3 regions of the Micromonospora terminaliae genome follow, and region 3 is predicted to be linked to each of the others. Evidence: riboswitches for the same ligand, from Rfam matches in the RefSeq annotation. Region 3 holds a riboswitch; each other region holds the start of a gene.
What was found. Region 3 has a riboswitch for cyclic di-AMP ahead of GCE86_RS12625 (LysM peptidoglycan-binding domain-containing protein). Riboswitches for the same ligand answer to the same signal wherever they lie in the genome.
Positions count from the first base shown of each region.

Region 1: linked by a shared signal. The riboswitch ahead of GCE86_RS18090 (coiled-coil domain-containing protein) and the one ahead of GCE86_RS12625 (LysM peptidoglycan-binding domain-containing protein) in region 3 are both predicted to bind cyclic di-AMP.
Region 2: linked by a shared signal. The riboswitch ahead of GCE86_RS25985 (C40 family peptidase) and the one ahead of GCE86_RS12625 (LysM peptidoglycan-binding domain-containing protein) in region 3 are both predicted to bind cyclic di-AMP.

Region 1 covers NZ_CP045309.1:3,989,627-3,993,772, reverse strand. Annotated here, with positions in the region: gene GCE86_RS18100 (SRPBCC family protein) at 47-499, shown strand; gene GCE86_RS18095 (hypothetical protein) at 501-1,010, opposite strand; gene GCE86_RS18090 (coiled-coil domain-containing protein) at 1,106-2,173, opposite strand; cyclic di-AMP (ydaO/yuaA leader) riboswitch at 2,178-2,309, opposite strand; gene GCE86_RS18085 (cation diffusion facilitator family transporter) at 2,453-3,367, opposite strand; gene GCE86_RS18080 (HelD family protein) at 3,455-4,146, opposite strand, start outside.
Region 2 covers NZ_CP045309.1:5,636,864-5,641,009, reverse strand. Annotated here, with positions in the region: gene dcd (dCTP deaminase) at 37-615, shown strand; gene GCE86_RS25985 (C40 family peptidase) at 676-1,713, opposite strand; cyclic di-AMP (ydaO/yuaA leader) riboswitch at 1,727-1,862, opposite strand; gene GCE86_RS25980 (N-acetylmuramoyl-L-alanine amidase) at 2,071-4,101, shown strand.
Region 3 covers NZ_CP045309.1:2,807,877-2,812,022, reverse strand. Annotated here, with positions in the region: gene GCE86_RS12635 (LLM class flavin-dependent oxidoreductase) at 1-346, opposite strand, end outside; gene GCE86_RS12630 (glycoside hydrolase family 3 protein) at 511-2,343, shown strand; cyclic di-AMP (ydaO/yuaA leader) riboswitch at 2,488-2,657, shown strand; gene GCE86_RS12625 (LysM peptidoglycan-binding domain-containing protein) at 2,659-3,315, shown strand; gene GCE86_RS12620 (YbaB/EbfC family nucleoid-associated protein) at 3,433-3,891, shown strand; gene GCE86_RS12615 (M4 family metallopeptidase) at 4,086-4,146, opposite strand, start outside.

The sequences.
Region 1 (4,146 bases), 1.2 Mb from region 3:
CGGTACGGGACGATCGTGCCGACCCACGACGGTGAAGGGGTGCCGCTTGCTCAGCAGCGACAGCTTCAGCTACACCGTGCAGGCCCGGTGCACCCGGGCGCACGCGGTGGCCCTGCTCGGCGACCTGAGCCGGCAGGGCGAGCTGCATCCGCTGATCGTCCGGGTCCGCCAGCTGCCGCCCCGTCCGGGCGCGCTGGCGAGCTACGCGATCACCGACCGGCTCGCGCTCGGCCCGCTGCACTTCCCGGTCACCTACCAGGCGGACGTGCTCATCGCCAACGAGGACGAGGTCGTGACCGTGGCCCGGCAGCAGCCGGCCACCACGGTGCGTAACCACACCCGGCTGCGCGACGAGCCCGACGGGGTGGTGCGCATCGACGTGGAGATCACCCTGTCCGCGCCCGCGCCGCTGTTCGGCTACGCGTTCCGGCAGGCCCGGGCGGCCCACCTCGGCCTGGCCAGCCGGCTCGGCGCCACGCTGGAGGGCGGGGCGGCCTGACTCAGCCGCGCCGCCCCGCGACCACCGGTCGCCGGGCCGCCGGCCGGGCCGGCCGCAACCGGCCCCACGGCTTGTAGGTGGACAGCACCGTGACGACGAGCAGCAGCGTGCTGGAGACGGTGGGCGCGACCACGAGGTCGACGCGCTCGTGGGTGCCGGCCGCCCCGGCCAGCGCACCGAGGTGCCGGACCGTGGGGGTGAGCAGGAACAGCACGAGCACGACCACCACGGTGGTGACCGCGAACTTCACCAGCACCCAGCGCCAGCGCAGCAGCCCCCACGGGGTGAACAGCGCACTGGCGAGCCCGACCAGCCAGACGAGCACGCTCAGCGGGGCGAACAGCCAGGTGACCAGCAGCGCGGCCGCCGGATAGACCACCTCGGGGTCGGCCCCGCGCAACCCGGCCACGCCGAGGGCCAGCAGCACCAGGTCGGCGCCGAGCCACCCCAGCGAGGTGAGCAGGTGCAGGGTCAGCAGGGCCTTGCGCCCGGTGGGGGAGAGTCGAGTCATGCCCCCGATGGTCGGCCGGTGGGGGCGCCGCGTCGTGGGCCGCGCGGCGACACCCGGCGTACGTCGTGGGGCGTAGCCGGGTGCCGCCGGCGCGATCAGTACACCGACAGGTGCACGTGGTTGGTGTGGTCGCTGGACGGGTCCCCGTTGCCCCCGCTGTACGCCTTCCAGCCGCTGCTGGGCAGCCAGATCTGCTTGAACCAGATCACGTAGAGCACGGCGAGCGCGTCGGCGTTGCGGATGAAGTAGGCGGCCAGGTTGTTGCCGTACGTCTTGTCGCCGCCGCTGGCCACCCCGCCGAAGCCGTCCTTCTGCGCGGCGAAGTCGCAGGCCCGCCCCTTCGGGTGCTCGCCCGAGCCGCTGGGCCGGTGGCAGGAGACGTAGCGGGTGAAGCCGGCCGCCTGGGCCTGCTGGAGCGCGTGCAGCGTACGCGGGGTGATGCAGCCGTCGGCCGGAGTCGGGTCGTTGACGCTGCACGACTCGGGCGGCCAGGAGCCGTCGGCGTTGCGCTTGGCCGGCTCGGCGTTGGCCGACGAGGTGCCCTGCACGCTGCCGCCGCCGCTGCTGGACGCCCGGTCGTTCGCCACCTCCAGGGCGCGTTCGGCCTGCTGCTTGCGCTTGGCCATCGTGGCGACCTGCTTGCGCTGTTCCTGGATCTCGCCGGTGAGCGCCGTCTGCGTGCGGGTGGCCTCGTCCCGGGTCTCGATGAGGTCGCGGAGCACCCGGTCCTCGTGCGCGGCCACCTGTTCCAGCGCCGCGGCGCGGTCCATGAAGCCCTCCGGGCTGCTGCTGCCGAGCAGCGCCGCGGCGGTGCCGAGCCGCCCGGCCCGGTACGCCACCCCGGCGATCTCGCCGACCTTGGCGTCGCGGACGGTCAACTCGCCGTTGATCGTCTTGAGCTGCGTGGTGAGCTGCTGCTGCCGGGTCACCGAGCGGTTCAACGCGGCCCGCGCCTCGAGCCATCCCTTGCTGGCGGCGTCGAGCTGGGCGCGAAGCGCCGGGGTGCCGCCCTCGTCGTCGCCGGGTGCGGCGGCGAGCAGGCCGGTCGCCGGAGCCGCCGAGGCGGGGGAGACCGGCGCGGTCGCGACGCCGAGGGCGAGCGTCGCGACGAGCAGGGCCGCCAACCGGGCGACCGTCCGTCGTACAGGTGCCACTGGGGGCATTCACGTGTCCTTCCGTCAGCCGCCGACCGGGTTAGCTGACGGGTTCGGGACGGAAGATCCCTACCGCTGACGCGGATGCACCCCACGAACATGGTTCCCCGGCTCGCCCGTGCGGGCGATTAGGCGCTGGCCGCCGCGGACGCCGGTGTGCGCCGCCCGGCGGAGGCCGCGGTCGAGCCTACCGGCGCTGTGCCGGGCCGGCTCCGCAGGTCGGAGCCGGTGTCCCGGGCAAAACCGGCACAAGTGCACAATAGTCACTTGGATTTAAGATTGCCCTAATTACCACTCGACTGCGCCGCAGGCTCCCGGCGACGCTCCGGGTTCGATCTGCAACGTGGCGTGATCGATCGAGAAGTCCTCGTGCAGGGCGGTCCGCGCGGCGGCCAGCACCTCGCCGACCTCGGCGCCCGGGGTCATGGTCAGGTGGGCCGAGGCCACCTCCATGCCCGAGGTGAGCGTCCAGACGTGCAGGTCGTGCACCTCGGCGACGCCGGGCACGGCGGCCAGCCGGTCGTGCACGGCGGTCACCTGGAGGTGTTCGGGAGCGGCCTGCACGAGGATCCGGACCGCGGCGCGGCCGAGCCGCCAGGTGCGCGGCAGGATGAAGAGCCCGATCGCCACGGCGACCAGTGGATCGGCCCACCACCAGTCGGTGAGCGCGATGACCACGGCGGCCCCGATGACGCCGAGCGAGCCGAGCAGGTCGCCCAGCACCTCCAGGTACGCCCCGCGCAGGTTGATGCTCTCCTGGGCGCCGGCGCGCAGCAGCGCGAACGCGGCGATGTTGGCGAGCAGGCCGAGCACCGCCACGGCGAGCATCGGCCCGGCGAGCACCTCCGGCGGCTCGCCGAACCGGCGTACCGCCTCGACGAGGACGTAGACGGCCACGGCGCCGAGCAGCACGGCGTTGGCGAGCGCGGCCAGCACCTCGAGCCGGTAGAGCCCGAAGGTGCGCTGGGGGTCGGTGTCGGCGTGCCGGGTCGCGGTGATCGCGGCGAGCGCCATGCCGATGCCGAGGACGTCGGTGAACATGTGCCCGGCGTCGGAGAGCAGGGCCAGCGAGCCGGTCGCGAACGCGGCCACCGCCTCGACCACCATGAGGGCGGTGAGCAGCGCGAACGCGCCCCACAGCCGGCCACGGTGCCGCTGCGCGGCGTTGGCCACCGCGCCGCTGTGGTCATGACCTGCGCCCACGCACACACCCTCCCGTCCGCCACCCCGGCCGGGCTCAATCTATGCTCACATCGCTATGTGTGCAAGTGAACGCCGGATCCGCCGCCGTCAGGCGGCCGGGTCGAGCGTGGTGAGCCGCTGGGTGGCCCGGGACAGCGCCACATAGAGGGTGCGCACGCCCGACCCCGGATCGGCCCGGATCTCGCTCGGGGCGACCAGCACGACCCCGTCGTACTCCATGCCCTTGGCCTGGAGGCTGGTCACCACCTGGAGCCGGCCGCCCAGGTCGCCCAGCCAGCCGGCCACCTCGTCCCGGCGCGGCACCGGCGTGATCACGCCGACCGTGCCCTCGACGTCCGCCAGCAGCGCCCGGGCCGCGGCCGCCGTGGCGGCGGGCAGGTCGGCGGCCGGCACGGTGCGCTCGACCGGCACCACCCCGGTGGACCGGACCGCGGTGGGCAGCGCGAGATCGGGGTACACGCGGCGGATCTCCGCGGCCGCCACCGCGAAGATCTCCGCGGAGTTGCGGTAGTTGGTGGTCAGCTCGTACCGGTAGCGCCGGCGCCGGCCCAGCGCCTGGTCGCGGGCCCGCGCCAGCTCCTGCGGGTCGCCCGTCCACGCGGTCTGCGCGGGGTCGCCCACGACCGTCCAGGAGGCCAGCCGGCCGCGCCGGCCGATCATCCGCCACTGCATCGGCGAGACGTCCTGGGACTCGTCGACCACCACGTGGGCGTAGTCGCGGTAGTCCTCCGGGCGTTCCCGCGCGGCGGCCCGGGCGGCCCGCTGCCGGTCGGCGGCCG
Region 2 (4,146 bases), 2.8 Mb from region 3:
ACGCAGGTCACCCGTACCGGTCGCTATGGTGTTCCGATGCTGCTCTCCGACCGCGACCTGGTCTCCGAGATCAAGGCGGGCACGCTCGCGCTGGAGCCCTTCGAGCCCACGCTGGTGCAGCCGTCCAGCATCGACGTCCGTCTGGACCGCCTGTTCCGCGTCTTCAACAACCATCTCTACACACACATCGACCCGTCCGTGCAGCAGGACGACCTCACCTCGATGGTGGAGGTGGCCGAGGGCCAGCCGTTCGTGCTGCACCCGGGCGAGTTCGTGCTCGCCTCCACGCTGGAGGTGATCTCGCTGGGCGACCAGCTCGCCGGGCGCCTGGAGGGCAAGTCCAGCCTGGGCCGGCTCGGCCTGCTCACCCACTCCACCGCCGGCTTCATCGACCCCGGCTTCTCCGGTCACGTCACGCTGGAACTGTCCAACGTGGCGAACCTGCCGATCACGCTCTGGCCGGGCATGAAGATCGGCCAGCTCTGCATCTTCCGGCTCTCGTCGCCGGCCGAGCACCCGTACGGCTCGGCCGTCTACGGTTCGCGCTACCAGGGGCAGCGCGGCCCCACCCCGAGCCGGTCCTGGCAGAACTGGCGGACCTGGCCGACCCGCTGACCGACCGGCACGCCGGAACGGCGCAGGGACCCCCGCGGCACGGGAGCCCCTGCGGACCGGTCAGCCCGGGCGGCCGTAGCTGTTGATCTGGCCGTCGTCGACGCGCTTCATGGTGATCGGCTTGCCGGACTGGGAGGCGTGCACCACCCAGCCGTCACCGACGTACATACCGACGTGGTGCAGGTCGCTGTAGTAGAAGACGAGATCACCGGCGCGCAGCTCGCTCCGGCTCACCCGCCTGGTCACGTCGTGCTGCTGCCGTGCGTTGTGCGGCAGCGAGACGCCGGCCTTGGCCCAGGCCGCCATGGTGAGGCCGGAGCAGTCGTAGTGGTCCGGCCCGGCGGCGCCCCAGACGTAGATCTTGCCGATCTGGGCGCAGGCGAACTTGACCGCGACGCCGGCCGGGCCACCGGGGTAGCCGGCGGGGCACGGCGCCGGTCGCAGCGGGCCGCCGCCACCGTTGCCGTAGACCTTGAGGCGCAGCTTCTGCAGCTTGGCGATCTCGGCGTCGATCTGCTTCTTCTTGGCCGCGAGCTGGGCCTCGGTGCGCGCCAGCCCGGCGATCATCTCGTCGAGCGGCCGCTTCTTGGCCGCGAGGTCGTCGCGCAGCTCGGCGACGGCGCGTACCTGCTGCTGCTGGCGGTTCGCGAAGCGGTCGAGCAGGGCGAGGCCGTCGACCAGGTCGCTCGGCGACCGGCTGCCCAGCAGGGCGTTGACGGTGGAGAGGTTGTTGTCGCCCTTGTAGGCGTCGGCGGCGAGCCCGCCCACCTGACCGAGGGCGGCGTCCACCCGGGCCTGGAGCGGGGCGATCTGCTTGGCCAGCGCGTCGGCCTGCTTCCGCTTGGCGGCGAGCTGCTCGCGGGTGGCGTTGACCTGTTCGATGATCGGTTCGAGCTTGTTCCAGTCCTCGTCGATCTGGCGCTCGATCTCGGCGACCGACGGGTCGGCGTGTGCCGCCGTGGCGCCGCCGGTCAGGACGACGGCGGTGCCCACCAGAGCGGCGAGGGCGGTGGTGAAGCGGGACCAGCGGGAACGCGGCGCAGCCGTCGAGCGGTCGACCGACCGGCCCGACGGTGGCCGCGGGGCATGGTGTGCCACCGGGCTTCCGTACTCCTTCTTCCTGGCCGCCTACCGGGTTAGCTGACGGGTTCGGGCGGGAAGGGAGCCGCCCTACCGCAGTGGCTGCGGATTCACCCCAGGTACCTGGGTCCCCGGTTCGCCCGCGGGCGACTCGGCGGTGTCGGACCGTCACCACCCGGGATGGACGGTGAAACCGCCGGTCGACGATTGACCAGAGTAGAGAGCGTCGTTATCGTTCCGCAACCCAAAGCGCCGTGACACACCGTACGTGAAGGTTTTCTTCACGAGAGATTACTTGCTGGAAAGGTATTGACCCGGAGGGTGCGCGGGGTGAGGGTGGGGACGCAGTGACCCCCATCCCTGTCTGGAGGTTCGATGCACCTCACACCCCCGCCGTCGGGCAGACGGATGCTGCTGGCAGCCGCTGTCGCGGCTGCCACCGCACTCGTGGCGACCGGATCGGTCGCCGCCGAACCGCTCACCACCCAACCCGCCACCGACCGCCAGGACCAGTACGCCGCCGCCGCGGCGGAGTACGGCGTGCCGCAGAGCGTCCTGCTCGGCGTCTCGTACCTGGAGTCCCGCTGGGACACCCACCCGGGCCAGCCGAGCACCAGCGGCGGCTACGGCCCGATGCACCTCACCGACGCCGAACACGTCCTCGCGACCCCGGCCAGCGGCCACGTCGACGAGGACGAGGACCCGCGGGGCGACGACTCGCGTCCGCTCACCCTCGACCCGGCCGTCGCGGCCGCGCCGACGGAGGACGTGCTGCCGCAGGCCTCCCTGCAGACGCTCGACGCCGCCGCGGCGCTCACCGGCCTCGCCGAGGAGACGCTGCGCACGGACGCCTCCGCGAACATCCGGGGCGGGGCGGCGCTGCTCGCCTCGTACCAGAAGCAGTTGGATGCTCCGGTCGGCGCCGCCACCGACCCGGCGGCCTGGTACGGCGCGGTGGCCCGCTACTCCGGCGCGGACACCGAGGACGCGGCGGCGGCCTTCGCGGACGAGGTCTACGACCAGCTCGGCCTGGGCGCGAGCCGGACCACCGACGACGGCCAGCGGGTGACCCTGGCCGCCACCACGGTGACGCCGGACCAGTCCGGGCTGCACAAGCTGGGCCTGCGCCGCGCCGAGCGGCCGGACGGCCTGGAGTGCCCGGTCCGGCTCGCCTGCGAGTGGATCCCGGCCCCCTACAAGCAGCTCAGCGCGGACCCGGGGGACTACGGCAACCACGACCTCGGGAACCGGCCGGCCCAGCAGAAGATCGAGTACATCGTCATCCACGACACCGAGGGCTACTTCGGCCCGAGCGTGAACCTGGTGAAGGACCCGACCTACCTGGGCTGGCACTACACGCTGCGTTCGGTGGACGGCTACGTCGCCCAGCACATCAAGGCCAAGGACGTCGGCTGGCACGCCGGCAACTGGTACGTCAACGCCAAGTCCATCGGGCTGGAGCACGAGGGCTTCGCCGGGCACGGCACCTGGTACACCGAGGCGATGTACCGGGCCTCGGCCAAGCTGGTCCGGCACCTGGCGCTGAAGTTCCAGATCCCGCTGGACCGGCAGCACATCATCGGCCACGACAACGTGCCCGGCACCACCGCCGGCACCGTGGCCGGCATGCACTGGGACCCGGGCCCGTACTGGGACTGGTCGCACTACTTCGACCTCATGAAGGCGCCGTTCCACTCCACCGGCACGCCGCACACCGGCCTGGTCACCATCGACCCGGACTTCGCCACCAACCAGCCCGCCTTCACCGGTTGCAACCAGCAGCCGCCGGGCGTGCCGAAGCCCACGCCGCCGGCCGCGCCGTGCCCGCTGCGCGGCTCGTCGGCGGTCATCCTGCGGACGGCGCCGAGCGCGACCGCCCCGCTGGTCAACGACCTCGGTCTGCGACCGAACGGCACGCCGGACACCATGTACATCTCCGACCACGGCGCCCGCGCCTCGGCCGGCCAGACGTACGCCCTCGCGGACATCCAGGGTGACTGGACCGCCATCTGGTACCTCAACCAGAAGGCCTGGTTCTACAACCCGGCCTCCGCGCCGACGGCCAAGTGGGCGAACGGCTTCGTGGTGACCCCCAAGGCCGGGAAGACCACCATCCCGGTGTACGGGCGCGCCTACCCCGAGCGGGCGGCCTACCCGGCCGGGGTGCCGTACCAGACCATCTCCCCGTTGCAGTACTCCCTCTCCGCGGGCCAGCGGTACGCGGTCGGCGGGGTCCTGCCGGGCGAGTACTACCGGGCCGTCACCTTCGACGGCTCGGCGCCGGGTGACTGGACGGTCATCCGCGGCGAGAACCGGTACGTGCAGATCCAGTTCGGGCACCGCGTGATGTTCGTGAACCTCGACGACGTCCAGATCCAGCCCGCCTCCGTCGGCGGACCCGCCTGACCGACCTGACGACGAAGGCCCCCGGTCCGCGTGGACCGGGGGCCT
Region 3 (4,146 bases):
CGACCGCCTCGATCGCGTCCCAGAAGGCGCCGGCGCCCAGCCCGAGCTCGACCCGGCCGCCGGTGAGCAGGTCCAGGCTGGCCACGCTGCGGGCCAGCACCACGGGCTGGCGCAGCGGCAGGTTGAGCACGTTGCCGGCGAGCGTGATCCGGCTGGTGGCGGCGGCCACGAAGGACATCAGCGTCCAGGTGTCCAGGAAGCCGGGCTGGTACGGGTGGTCCTGGAAGGTCACCAGGTCCAGGCCGGCCTGCTCGCAGAGCTTGGCCCGCGCCACCACCTGCTCGGGCCGCCCGGCGCTCGGGGTGAGGAAGCCGCCGAAGGCCAGTTCGTGTCCGTGGTCGCTCATGCCTCGCCGCCTCGTCCCGATCTTGCGCGAACCCTGCCACCGTAGCCCGCGCCGCCGCCCGCCCGCCCGGCGGTTCCGGAACCGGCACGGATTGTTCACAGTCGATGCCCGTGGGCATATGGTGCGGGTGCACGGCCCCAGCGTTCCTCCGGAAGGAGCGACCCGTGATCCCTCACCGCCACCCCCGTCCCCTCGGTCTCGCCGTCCTGCTCGTCGCGGTCACCGCCCTGGCCGCGCCCGCCCCGGCCACCGCGGCCGGCCTGCCGTACCAGGACCCGACGTTGCCCGTCGCCACCCGCGTCGCCGACCTGCTCGCCCGAATGAACCTCGACGAGAAGCTGGGCCAGATGACCCAGGCGGAGCGCGGCGCGGTCACCGCGAGCGACCTCACCACGTACCGGCTCGGCTCGGTCCTCTCCGGCGGCGGCTCCGCGCCCGCGCCGAACACCGCCACGTCCTGGGCCGACATGTACGACGGCTTCCAGCGCGCCGCCCTGGCCACCCCGCTCGGCATCCCGATGATCTACGGCGTCGACGCCGTGCACGGGCACAACAACGTGTACGGGGCGACCATCTTCCCGCACAACATCGGCCTCGGCGCGACCCGCGACCCCGCGCTGGTCCAGCAGATCGGCCAGGCCGTCGCCGAGGAGATCACGGGCACCGGTGTGGACTGGAACTTCGCTCCCTGCCTCTGCGTGGCCCGCAACGACCGGTGGGGCCGCACCTACGAGTCGTTCGGCGAGACCCCGGACCTGCCGGCGAGCATGTCCACCCTGGTCACCGGCCTCCAGGGTGCCAACCTCGGCGGGCCCACGTCGGTGCTCGCCACCGCCAAGCACTACCTCGGCGACGGCGGCACCACCGGCGGCGACGACCAGGGCGACACCCAGCTCAGCGAGGCCGACCTGCGCGCCATCCACCTGCCCCCGTTCCAGGCCGCGGTCCAGCGCGGCGTCGGCTCGGTGATGATCTCCTACAGCAGCTGGAACGGGGTCAAGCTGCACGGCCACCGTTACCTGATCACCGACGTCCTCAAGGGGGAGCTGGGCTTCTCCGGCTTCGTGGTCTCCGACTGGAACGGCATCGACCAGATCGACGGCGCCACCGGCTTCACCGCCGCCGAGGTCAGCGCCGCCGTCAACGCCGGCATCGACATGGTGATGGTGCCGACGGCCTGGAAGAGCTTCCTCAGCACCCTGCGGGCCGAGGTGCAGAACGGACACGTGCCGATGAGCCGGATCGACGACGCCAACCGCCGCATCCTCACGAAGAAGTTCGAGCTGGGCCTCTTCGAGCGGCCGTACACGGATCGGAGCTGGACCTCGACGGTGGGCGGCGCCGCGCACCGCGCGCTGGCCCGCCAGGCCGTCCGCCAGTCCCAGGTGCTGCTCAAGAACGACGGCGGCGTGCTGCCGCTGGCCCGCGACAACAACAAGATCTTCGTGGCGGGGAAGAACGCCGACAACATCGGCAACCAGAGCGGCGGGTGGACGATCTCCTGGCAGGGCTCGTCCGGCGCCGTCACCCCGGGCACCACCATCCTCCAGGGCATCCGCGCGGCGGCCGGTCCGACCACGACGGTCACGTACAACCAGCGCGGCACCGGCATCGACAAGACCTACCGGGCGGCGATCGCGGTGGTCGGCGAGACGCCGTACGCCGAGGGCCAGGGCGACCGCACCGGCAGCATGAGCCTGGACCGCGAGGACCTACGTACCATCACGACGCTGCGCAACTCGGGCGTGCCGGTGATCGTGGTGCTGGTCAGCGGCCGGCCGCTGGACGTGGCCGCCGAGCTGCCACGGTGGAACGCGCTGCTGGCCGCCTGGCTGCCCGGCACGGAGGGCGGCGGCGTGGCCGACGTCCTCTTCGGCGGGTACGCGCCGACCGGCAAACTGCCGATGACCTGGATGAACTCGGTCAGCCAGCAGCCCATCAACGCAGGCGACGGCAAGGTCCCGCTCTTCCCGCAGGGATACGGCCGGACCTACTGAGCCGCCCCTCAATAAGCCCCCTTCGGACGGTCCGCAACTCGAATGGGCCGACCTTCGCTCGGCCGGGTGAAGAACTTCACAAGAAGTGGGCGTTCGGCGCAAAACGTTCCTAACGTCGTTTCCGTTCGCGATCGCGGACACCACGGGCCGGCAACGCCTAATCCCGCCGCCGGCCCGGTGGTACCTGGACCTCGGGCGGGAGCGGGGGACCCACGTTCCTCGGTGCACGACACCTCGGGGTGAAGCCGCCACCGGCGGCCGGGCTCCTCGGCCCGAACCCGACAGCTCACCTCGTCGGCGTGGAGGAAAACTCACATGGCAACTGATCACGTCGCCCGTCACCGCCGGACCGCGCAACGTCGCACCACCGTCGGAGCGCTCGTCGTCGGCGCGGCCACCGGCGCCGCCGCCCTTCTCGGCCCGGCCGCCCCGGCCAGCGCCGCGGGCGTGAACTGGGACGCCGTCGCCCAGTGCGAGTCCGGCGGCAACTGGCACATCAACACCGGCAACGGCTACTACGGCGGGCTCCAGTTCTCCCGGAGCACCTGGAACGGCTACGGCGGCCAGAAGTACGCCAGCCGGGCCGACCTGGCCAGCCGGAGCGAGCAGATCGCCATCGCCGAGAAGGTCCTCGACGGGCAGGGCATCGGCGCCTGGCCGGTCTGCGGCAAGAAGGGCGGCTCCACCAAGAAGTACGCCAGCAAGGACTCGGGCGCGAAGAAGTCCACGAAGAAGGCCACCTCGGAGCGGTCCTCGCACAGCTACCGGCCGACCACCCGCGGCGAGCGGCGCGTCGCGCCGAGCACCGGCGGTGCCGGAAGCTACCTGGTCCGGCCCGGGGACACCCTCTCCGGGATCGCCGCCGCGAAGCACGTCGCCGGGGGTTGGCACGGCCTGTACGAGCGCAACCGGACCGTGGTCGGCGACAACCCGGGCCTCATCTTCCCGGGCCAGCGGCTGCGCCTGCGCTGACGCCATACCGGTGCGCCGCACCACGAAACGCCCGGCCGGGGTTCCCGGCCGGGCGTTCGGCGTCGGGGCCGGTTGCTATCGTCACGGTGCTCGGAAAGACGTGAAGAAAGCGCGGATATGACCAACGATTCGTTCTCCGCGGCCGCGAGCCTCGACGAGCTGCTGACCAGGACGCAGCAGGCGCTGTCCGCCATGCGGTCCCGGGCCGCCGAGCACGCCGACGGCGCGCCGGGCGAGCTGCTCCGGGCCGAGGGCGGCGCGGCCGGCGGCCGGGTCCGTGCCGTCGCCGTCCAGGGTGGCCGGCTGGAGTCCGTCACCGTCGACCCGGAGCTGGCCGGGGAACCCCTGGACGCCCTGTGCGGGCACGTCGTGACGGCCGTGAACGCGGCCCTCACCGAGCTGGACGCCCGGGTGAGCGCCTCGGCCCGGGCCGACGTGGACGCCCTCGCGGCGCGGCTCGGTGCCCTGCCGGAGCAGTCCGCACGGGACATGGAGCGGTTCAGCCGGGCCATGGAGGGCGTGGCGGCCCGGATCCGCCGCGACGGCGCCGGATCCGGCGCGGGCCGCCCGGCCTGACCGCGCCGCGCCCGCGCCGGCGTGTCTCGGGAACGACGAAGCGGCCGGCCGCCTCGGGAACGACGAAGCCGCCGGCCTGTCTCGGGAACGACGAAGCGGCCGGCCGCCTCGGGAACGACGAAGCCGCCGGCCTGTCTCGGGAACGACGAAGCGGCCGGCCGTCGGGAGGACGACGGCCGGCCGCTCCGGTGTGGTCAGCTCAGGGTGACCGCGGTGTCGTCGACGACGAAGGAGGTCTGCAGGGAGCTGTCCTCC